Regions from separate parts of the Sellimonas catena genome, predicted to be linked through region 3. Evidence: predicted binding sites of a transcription regulator. Region 3 holds the regulator's gene; each other region holds the start of a gene.
The links. Region 3 encodes Rex, which represses fermentation and respiration genes when NADH is low (regulators of the CRP and FNR family bind a similar motif). Its sites were predicted from a motif close to ATTGTTAANTANTTAACAAT; they were not measured.
Positions count from the first base shown of each region.

Region 1: Selli1_RS14330 (acyl-CoA carboxylase subunit beta) is a predicted target of Rex. The motif match lies at 725-744, and genes of this name have one in related genera.
Region 2: Selli1_RS02355 (trans-4-hydroxy-L-proline dehydratase activase) is a predicted target of Rex. The motif match lies at 1,933-1,952, and genes of this name have one in related genera.

Region 1 covers NZ_BSBO01000033.1:36,626-40,201, forward strand. The annotation lists gene Selli1_RS14330 (acyl-CoA carboxylase subunit beta) at 839-2,275, shown strand; gene Selli1_RS14335 (OadG family transporter subunit) at 2,290-3,051, shown strand; gene Selli1_RS14340 (biotin/lipoyl-containing protein) at 3,064-3,432, shown strand; gene Selli1_RS14345 (sodium ion-translocating decarboxylase subunit beta) at 3,460-3,576, shown strand, end outside.
Region 2 covers NZ_BSBO01000003.1:71,294-74,869, reverse strand. The annotation lists gene hypD (trans-4-hydroxy-L-proline dehydratase) at 1-910, opposite strand, end outside; gene Selli1_RS02355 (trans-4-hydroxy-L-proline dehydratase activase) at 915-1,823, opposite strand; gene Selli1_RS02350 (hypothetical protein) at 1,986-2,768, opposite strand; partial or broken gene Selli1_RS02345 (HEPN domain-containing protein) at 2,880-3,290, opposite strand; gene Selli1_RS02340 (nucleotidyltransferase domain-containing protein) at 3,277-3,576, opposite strand, start outside.
Region 3 covers NZ_BSBO01000007.1:31,706-35,281, reverse strand. The annotation lists gene Selli1_RS04635 (NAD(P)H-hydrate dehydratase) at 1-1,111, opposite strand, end outside; gene Selli1_RS04630 (redox-sensing transcriptional repressor Rex) at 1,208-1,858, opposite strand; gene abc-f (ribosomal protection-like ABC-F family protein) at 2,005-3,576, shown strand, end outside.

The DNA.
Region 1 (3,576 bases), on a different contig from region 3:
ATACCGGCTGGAAAAGACTATGTAAAGGAATATAGTTCGCAAAAGAACAACATCTAAGACAGAATGAACAACTGCCGGAAGCAGAAGTCAGGGAATGGTCTGCCTTGTAGTCTCTGCCTTCATGAAAAGAAGACAATCTGGCAAAAACGGAAGAGGAATTCTCCCTTTTCTTGTTCCGGATGGTGAGCTTTCCTGATTTTATCTGCGGAGACAGACAAAAATATGTCAAAGACTGGATATTCCGCAAAAATAAAATCCGGTCATTTCAGGCATCTGGAACAATATCCGCTATCTGACAGAGAACGGTACTGCACTAGCCGCACACTGAAAGATGCTCCCTTTCGGGAAAGTAAGACAGAAGCGGGAAACTGCCCCGGCCGGCACCGGAAAACCGCATCTTTTCTGACTTGGAAGAAAACATGACGCTTCCGGGTTTTCCTGAATCTGTATTACTGCTTATGCCATAAAAAAGACAAAAGATGTCATTTCCCTTGGTATTCCTTTATAACATTATGACATCCCTGTAATGGCTATTTTAGCACAGTTTCCGTGTCGACACAATGAATTTTTTGTAACACAGTCCAAAATTATTAAATTTTCATAAAAAAAAGACAGATAAAGAAAGAAACTAAAAATTATATTGGGCCAAGTGTAGAAAAAGCTTGAAATATGCTGAAAAAACATTAATACGTTAATATGATAACGCAATATACGAGTGAAAAAATATGTCAAAAATTTCACATAAACTCTTGAAAAAGGATATTAGAAAAAGTATAATATAATTGGCTAAAATTTGGTTTAACTTTTAGGAATATATCACAAATGGAGGGCTAGGTTTATGAGTAATGAAGCAGCAAAAACGCCGGCAGTTTTCAGAATTTCAGAATTACTGGATGCCGGCAGCTTTGTTGAGATCGGTGGCGCTGTCACAGCCAGGAACACGGATTTCAACATGCAGGAAAGCAAGGTTCCGGGAGATGGCGTGATCACCGGATATGGAGTCATTGACGGCAGTCTGGTCTATGTGTACAGCCAGGATGCATCGGTACTCGGCGGAGCAGTCGGAGAGATGCACGCAAAGAAGATTACAGGCCTTTATGACATGGCGATGAAAATGGGGGCACCGGTGATCGGCCTGATTGACTGTGCAGGACTCAGGCTTCAGGAAGGAACAGACGCATTGCAGGCGTTTGGCAGTATTTATGCGAAACAGGCACTCGCTTCAGGAGTGATCCCGCAGATTACTGCTGTATTTGGTACCTGCGGCGGTGGAGCTGCAATCCTTTCCGGACTTTCCGATTTCACATTCATGGAAGAAAAAGGAAAGCTTTTTGTTAATTCCCCGAATGCGATCCCGGGCAATCACATTGAAAAATGCGACACGTCCGGTGCGGCGTTTCAGACAGAGGAGGCCGGTAATGTAGATTTCCTTGGAACAGAAAGTGAAATCCTGTCCGGTATCCGGGAGTTGATCTGTATGCTTCCTGCAAACAATGAGGACAACGATTCTTATGAAGAATGCACCGACGACCTGAACCGGTTATGCGCGGGAATTGAAAATGGAGCCGATGACGCTGCCCTCGTGTTATCGATGATCGCTGATGATCAGAAATTTATAGAAGTAAAGGCAGGGTACGCAAAAGAAATGGTGACCGGTTTTGTCCGGATGAACGGACTGACGGTCGGAGCTGTTGCGAACCGTTCCAAAGTATACGATGAAGAAGGCAAAGTACAGCAGGAGTTTGACGGCTCTCTTTCTGCAAAAGGATGCCGGAAAGCAGCTGATTTTGTGACATTCTGCGATGCATTTGAGATTCCGGTTCTGACACTGACAGATGTCAATGGATTCAAGGCATCAAAATGCAGTGAGAAAACACTTGCAAGAGAAGCGGCAAAACTGGTCTACGCATTTGCGAATGCAACGGTGCCGAAGGTGAATGTTATGACAGGTAAAGCGATTGGAAGCGGTTACCTTGTAATGAACAGCAAGGCACTTGGAGCTGACATGGTTTATGCATGGCCGGATGCCGAAATCGGAGCAATGGAAGCAGGTCTTGCGGCAAAGATCATGTATCCTGACGTGTCTGCGGATGAGAGAAAGGAAAAAGAAGATCAGTACCGCAGTCTGCAGGAAAGCGCGGCATCTGCGGCGGCAAGAGGATATGTGGATACAGTGATCCGTCCGGAAGATACAAGAAAGTATGTGATCGGAGCTCTGGAGATGCTGTTCACAAAAAGAGAGGACCGTCCGTCCAAAAAGCACGGAACGGTATAGAGAGGTGAGACGAGTTGAAGAAAAGAATTAGTTTATTTGCAGTCATCCTTGCCCTCGTATTTACTCTTTCCGGATGCAGCAGCAGTTCTGATGCAAATTATGATGAAGATACAATGATCGAGCAGGCGGATGCGCTGATCTCAAGTTTCAGCCAGATGTCTACGGAAGAACTGGATGCATTTAAGGATGTAAGTGAACTGCAGTTGAATCTGACACTGCTTCAGTCAGGATTTAATGTGCAGGCGTCCAATTTTACCACGATGATTGATGCGTGGGAAGCTGGAATTGAAGAGTGTGGTGATTATATCAGCCACGGAGATTTCACTGTGGAGCAGAGCTCGGACAGCATCATGCTGACAACAGATGCCGAGTACGAAGACAGAGATGCTGAGATTACGATTGAGTTTAACGAAAAATCGGAGATGGAGAGTTTTACGGCGGCAGCCAAATATTCAACCGGAGAAATTCTTCAGAAGGCCGGTCTGAATACAGTCCTTGGAATGGGAACCGTGTTTGTCGTACTGATTTTCATTTCCTTTATCATTTCCCTGTTCGGCCTGATCGGGAAAACACAGCAGAAAAAGACAGAGCCGAAACAGACAGAAGCAGCACCTGCTGCTGTTGAAGAAGAGACTGTCCAGGAAGAGGATCTGACGGATGATCTGGAGCTGGTTGCAGTCATCAGTGCGGCAATCGCGGCAAGTGAGGGGACTTCTACAGACGGATTTGTAGTACGTTCCATTAAAAAAAGAAGAAAGAACAGTCAGTGGAAATAGGAGGAAGCAATCATGAAAAGTTATACAATTACAGTAAATGGAAACGTATATGACGTTACAGTAGAAGAGAAGAATGAAGCAGGAGCGGCATCTGCGCCGGCAGCGGCACCAAAGGCAGCACCGAAAGCACCAAAGGCACCGGCTCCGAAAAAAACGCAGGGTGCAGGCAGCATCCGTGTGGAAGCAGGGGCGGCCGGAAAAGTATTCAAAATCGAAGCTTCTGTAGGTCAGAAAGTCAAAAGAGGAGAGCCGGTTGTCATCATTGAGGCGATGAAGATGGAGATCCCTGTTGTTGCTCCGGAAGACGGAACAGTGGCAAGTATCGAACTTGCAGTAGGAGATGCATGTGAAGCGGGAACCTTGCTTGCAACATTAAATTAATGACAACTGACAATTGGAGGTTAGAACATGAGCTATATAGTTGAGACGTTAGGGCGTCTTGTAGAGCAGACGGCATTTCTGAACCTGACGGTTGGCAACCTGATCATGATTGCAGTTGCATGCTTGTTTCTGTATCTTGCGATC
Region 2 (3,576 bases), on a different contig from region 3:
GAATACCGTCGGCAACATCTTTCTGATAATATGGATACAGATGCTGATCCAGTCTTCCCGGGCTGAAAGCATCCCAAGGATTCAGTTCTGTCGTAACTGCAAGGTGTGTAAACCAGTACAGCTGGATTGCCTGCCAGTATGTCTGCGGCTTGTGTGCCGGTACAACTTCCAGGTTTGCAGCAATCTGAAGCAGCTCTGCCTTTCTTGTCTCGTTTTCTTCTTTTTCTGCCATTTCAAGAGCAAGTTTGTGATAACGCTCTCCAAGAATAATGACAGCATCGCACGCGATGTCCATCGCTTTCAGCTCTTCTGCTTTATCCAGAGCTTCCGGATCATTGATGTAATCCAGAGCATCCATTGTCTTTTTGATTTTCTCTTTATAATCCATGTATCCGGTTGTGAATACCTGCTCGCCTCCGCATGTATGTCCAGGTCCTCTCTGCTCCATGAACTCTGTGAACATACCTGCTTCATAGCAGTCATGCCATTCCGGTGTCATCTTGGAAAGAAGCTTTTCTCTCATGCTTCTTCCTGTCCAGTACGGGATAATCTCTTCTCTCTGAAGCTTCCGGTCTTCTTCTGTTGTCTTGAAGGATACCAGATCTCTTTCGCTCATGACGATCATATCCTCTTCGCTGTGGCAGCAAAGTTCCGGGAATGTCGGAGATGCCTGAGGATCTTTTCCTTTTTCACCAACGATCAGTTCGCCGTCTCCAAGATATAATGTCTTCTTGGAAAAATATTCTTTCAGAGTCATCGCTCTCATAACCGGAATTGAATATTTTCCATCGTTTTCTCTGTAAAAGTCTGTCTCGATTTTTGCTCTTTCCAGGTCAATATGAACCGGAGTAGTTACACTGATCTGTCTGAGTTTCTGAATTCTTTCATTCATACCGCGAAGTTTTGCCATTTTTCTAACCTCCTATTTTGGTGTTCGTATATCCTGCATTGATAAATATAGCCGCCAGTGCTTCCATCTCTTCTTTGTCTGGTGCATGCAGGTCAGTGCCTTTATATTCCATATCCAGCTTTCTGTATTTTCCGCTTCCGGTATCGTGGTAAGGCAGCAGATTGATCTGAGCCGGATGGATATCATGTTCCTGAAGAAACGCGATGGTTTCTTTCATGTTCTGTTCGTTTCCGTTTACCTCTTTGATGGTAGGAATCCGGATATAGATTCTGGCGCCGTCCTGAGAAAGGCGGACCAGATTTTCAAGTATCAGTTTATTGTCAACTCCGATGTACTTCTTATGAAGCTCCGGATCCATAATCTTCACATCATAAAGGAATGTATCTACATAAGGAAGAATCTTCTGAAATCTTTCATAAGGAGCATATCCGCATGTGTCGATGGTAAGCGATATTCCCTGACGGTCCAGCTCTTTGGCTGCCGCGAGGACAAAATCCATGTCCACTGACATCACTTCACCGCCCGAGAAAGTAACTCCTCCGCCGGACTGTTCGTAAAACATCTGATCCTTCATGAGTTCTTTAACCAGTTCTTTGACTGTATACTCATATCCGACGATTTCTCTTGCGGACGCCGGACAAACATCTGCGCATTTTCCGCAAAATGTACAGGACAGTGAATTCCATACCGGCTTGTGATCCTCCATATGGATCGCACCATTCGGGCAGGCCGCCGCGCAGGCTCCGCATCCTGTGCATTTTTCCCTGTCCAGCTCCATCTCTCTTTCAAACCTCTGGGTCTCCGGGTTATGGCACCATACACACTTCAAAGGACATCCTTTGAAAAATACAGTTGTACGAATCCCGTCCCCATCATGAATCGAAAATTTCTGTATATTTGTGATATTTTTCATGATTCTCTCCTGTCAGTTCTCCCTCTTTGAACCTCAGTTTGAACTTTAGTCTAATCGTTAAATTAAATGTACAACAATGTTATAATTTTGTCAATAGAGAATGAAAAGAATTGATAAAAAAATAACATCTTTTACATCCAGATGCGCAAATTATCCCGTGACTTACTCCGTGGAACGTGGAATCTCGTCAATATATTCAAGATATTTCCAGACCCACTCCTCCGTATACTCCCGGGCAGCAACTTCCAGGGCATTATTGTAATACTCCTCTTTATCTTCCTCCGGCGCAGTATAATGTTCCGACGCGTTTTTGAAAATATAGGCATCGGCGTACATCCGAAGCGTATGATCGTCCTCATACTGGTCTTCCCAGTTCACACTGTCCGCTACCGCCTGTGTGTATGCATGATTGACCTCATGCAGCAGAATCTCAATCATTCTCTCTCTGGAATAGTACCATGCCTTGCTCGTAACGCTGATCATCTGGTCTGCTTTGGAGTAGTATCCATCTCTCTCGCTTTCCGCTTCATACTGCTCCACCTCCACCGTTGGCGGCTCAATTCCCCAGTACCGGCTTTCCAGATCAACAAGATCCTGCCACAGTTCCTTTTTCTCCTGATTATCCAGGGTAATATAGACATCCCCCTGCCACATGCTCAGCATACGTCGGTTCTCATCCCATCCTCTGTCACCATAAATTTCTGTTGACACTTCCTGGACTTTCGTTTCTGCAGGCGTTGCCCTGCTCATACCGTATCCTAGAGTTCCCAGAAAGGACAAGGCTATCAGGACGGAAAAGCTTTTGTAGATGATCTTTGTCCACAGGTGGCCTATTTTCCTGCCGTGGTATTTCCGGATTACGACCTGTGTAAGCAAAGTCAGGTATGAAGCATATTCTTCTGTAAAAACAGCTTCACCAAACAACAGCCTTCGTATTTTTCTCATTTGTACTCCCCTCTTCTCTCATCCTTATACACAAACAGCCATGACGGTTCTCTGGCAGTACCATCATGGCTACTTTTTTATCTCTTAGACAGAATCAGCGCAAAACTATTCTTAGATTTTGCTTCCCACATATTCCTCTACTTTCTCAATTAACTCTATCGCTGTGGCAATCTGCTCTTCTGCCTCTTCTCTCGTTGCAAGATAGAAATCATCATAATCGCTCGCATGTCGGATTTCCTCCGCCTAAGCAATTCTTCTTCCTAAAGTTCTTGGAAAGATTTCTGTCTTTATATAATTCTTATTAAAATTTGCAAGAGCGTCCTTATGTCTCTTGTAAGCATTGCCATCAAGTGCATGTATTGCTGAGATAGTATGATAAATTCCGTAGTAGGCCCTGTTGTTCGCTCCTCGGTATTCTCCCGCTTCCAGAAGTATTTTGGCCGATTTTACATCACTCTTTGCAGTTTCAATGCGATACAGAACCAGATCCCGTTGCGATCCCTTTTCGTTATGCTGCATCAAACAGTTTTACCCCCTCCCTTTCTATATTTGTGTAAAACGGATATACGTCCACCCACTTATTAAAATGCTCCTTATTCTTGACTATCGGCTTGATATCCAGATCATAATCCATGTTAAAATCATAGGTCATGCCCGACAATTCATGGCGGTATTTTTTTATGTCCATATCGCTCAAATCCAAAAGCACCATAATATCAATATCCGAATTTTCCGTATAATCTCCTCTCGCATAAGAACCATATAAAATAACCGTTTTTAAATGCTCTCCATATATTTTACTGAGCAG
Region 3 (3,576 bases):
GGCTGCTTCCCGCTGCTTTTAGATATGTGTTTCTTCTTTCTTCTTCCATTCCGGAAATTAGATTCAGGCCATCCGCATCCATCACGCAGTATTTTCTGTGCGTGCCCAGATACACGAGCAGATGTTCTATTATCATACCGGCCTGTATATCCGTCCCCAGTCCACATCCGGCGCAGATCACATCCGCCCAGTTCAGAAGTTCCTCCAGCTGGTTTTCCAGATCCTCTCCGTAAGGCGTTATGACTGCTTCCGGCAGGGTTGCCTGAAGTACTTCCCGGTTGGATTCCGGCGTCAGTATACGTACCAGTCCGCTTCCCATCCGGTATGCCGCCTTCGCGGAAAGAATCGCGGCGCCTGCCATGCCCTGGCTTCCGGTAATCATCAGCACTTTTCCGTAAGTTCCTTTATGTGCATCGTCTTTTCGCTGCGGACAGAGCCTTCCTACGTCCTTTCTTTCATAAGTCAGATACCGTGTTCCTTCCACGCCGCCGCGCAGATAAATTCCGATATCTTCCACACAGACCTTTCCGGCGCAGAAAGCTCCCGGATACAGAACCATCCCTGCCTTCTGGTATGCAAATGTCACCGTCAGATCCGCGCGAAATGCCGTCCCCAGAATCTCTCCGTTCCCCGCATCAATTCCGGACGGAATATCCACCGCTATTTTCGCTGCGTCCAGTCTGTTCATCTGCTCCAGAATCCCCGCGTAGCGCCCTTCGACCGGCCTGCTCAGTCCGATACCAAATACAGCATCAAATACAGCGGTGTAGCTCTCCTCCGGGATCTCCCGCCTGACAGTTCCTCCGACCGCCTTGAAAATCTGAATCTGTGTCTTTGTCTCTTCGGTACAATGGTCCGGATTCCCAACCAGTACGACGGTCACGCCGTACCCTTTTTCCAGAAGCAGTCTTCCCACTGCAAACCCGTCGCCCCCGTTGTTTCCGCTTCCGCACACAATCAGGCTTTTCGACAGGTTAAGCCTCTCCCTTTCGGCTGCCTCTACCACTTTCAGAGCCGCCCGTTCCATCAGGACAAGAGACGGAATCCCGATCGTCCCAATCGTGTATGCATCCGCTGCTTTCATTGTCCTGCCATCAATGATATATTTCATCTTTACCGCTCCTTTCCCCGCTTTCATTCCGGGATACAGAAAAAAGACGCGGAGTCCCGCATCTGTTGTACGAATCTCTCACGTCCTTCTTTTCTCTTATTTTTTCTTCTGATGTTTTTCCTCATAGCGGAGTACATTGTAGGAGAGCCGCATCAGACTCTCGGAAAGATGTACGTTTTCCACAACAACATTATCCGGAAGATTCAGATCCGTATGCGCAAAATTCCAGATTGCACGGATACCGTTTTCCACGAGCATATTGGCTACTGCCACCGCCTTCGTCTTCGGTATCGTCAGAATCGCAATTTCAATGTCATTATTCCTGATGAAACTTTTCAGCTCGTCCATCATACGGATCTCGATTCCGCGGACCGTAACACCTGCCAAAGTCGGGTTGACATCAAACAGACCCTTCAGCATAAATCCGCTGCGCTCAAAAGCGGTATAGTTTGCCAGCGCCTGTCCAAGGTTTCCGGCTCCGATAATAATCATATTATGTTCTCTGTCCAGCCCCAGGATCTTTCCAATCTCCGAGTGCAAATATTTCACATTATATCCATACCCCTGCTGACCAAAACCGCCGAAATTATTCAAATCCTGGCGGATCTGGGAAGCAGTGACTTTCATGCGTTTGCTCAAGTCGTTGGAGGAAATGCGCTCTACACCGTCTTCCAGTAATTCTCCCAAGTATCTGTAGTATCGAGGCAGTCTTCTGATAACTGCCTGAGAAATTCCTCTTCCTTCCACTTTTAGCACCTTCCTGTTCTTTTCAATACTTTTATTATATGTAATACTTGAAATAAAGTCAAACTTATTATGGGATTTTATGTTGTATTTTGTACAAATTCCGTTATAATGAATACGGTACTTTTGTTTTATCAGAGGAGGATACTATGATACTTGCATGTCACAATCTGGAAAAATCGTTTGGGGACCAGGTCATTGTAAGACATGGCTCTTTTCATATAGAGGATCACGAGAAAGCGGCTCTGACAGGTTTAAACGGTGCCGGAAAATCTACCATTTTGAAAATGATTACCGGAGAGATTCCGGCAGATTCCGGGGATATTATTCTCGCAAAAGGGAAACAGCTCGGGTATCTTTCCCAGCATCCCATGACGGACAGCACACGTACAGTCTATGAGGAAATGCAGACTTCCAAACAGTATCTGATCGATATGGAAAGCCAGATCCGCAAAATTGAGGCGGAGCTTCAGACTTTATCCGGATCTCATCTGGAGGACAGGCTTGCCGCTTATCACAATCTGACTTCCCGGTTTGAACGGGAAAACGGCTATGCCTATCAAAGTGAAATCACCGGAGTCCTGAAGGGACTGGGATTTACAGAAGAAGATTTTGAAAAGCCGGTCGCTTCCCTTTCCGGAGGGCAGCGAACCCGTGTTTCTCTGGGAAAACTTCTGCTTACCAAACCGGATATTCTGCTTCTGGATGAGCCGACCAATCATCTTGATCTGCATTCGATTGCATGGCTTGAGACCTATCTTCTGAACTACCCCGGAGCGGTCCTGATTGTCTCCCACGACCGGTATTTTTTGAACAGGGTCGTTACAAAGATCATTGAAATCGAAGCCGGCACGCTCACTATGTATCTTGGTAACTATCAGGAGTTTGCGAAGAAAAAACAGATGCTCCGGGATGCAAGGCTGAAAGAATACCTTAACCAGCAGCAGGAAATCAAGCATCAGGAAGCGGTCATTGAAAAACTTCGTTCCTTCAACCGGGAAAAATCCATCAAACGGGCCGAGAGCCGGGAAAAGATGCTTGCAAAGATTGAGCGGATTGAAAAGCCGGTTGAGCTTGCTTCAGATATGCATTTAAAGCTGGAGCCTTCTGTTGTCAGCGGAAATGATGTGCTCCGTGTTGATCACCTCAGCAAAGCTTTCCCGAATCAGACGCTCTTTGAAGACATCAGCTTTGAAATCAAACGTGGAGAACACGTTGCGATTATCGGGGACAATGGTACCGGAAAGACGACACTTCTGAAAATCCTGAATGAAGTCATTCCTGCGGATTCCGGAACTTTCACCCTTGGCTCCAATGTCACTATCGGTTACTACGACCAGGAACACCATGTCCTTCACATGGACAAAACGGTTTTTGATGAGATCTCGGACGATTATCCGTCCCTTACGAATACCCAGATCCGGAATATGCTTGCAGCCTTTCTCTTCACCGGGGATGATGTCTACAAGCTGATCGGAGACTTGAGCGGCGGGGAACGTGGACGTGTCTCTCTTGCAAAATTGATGCTTTCCGAGGCCAATTTCCTCATTCTCGACGAGCCGACCAACCATCTTGATGTTGCATCCAAAGAAATCCTGGAGCACGCATTGAATGATTACACCGGCACGGTACTTTATGTTTCCCATGACCGGTATTTTATCAACGAAACTGCCACGAGAATTCTGGAACTGGTCAATCAGAAATTTGTCAACTACATCGGA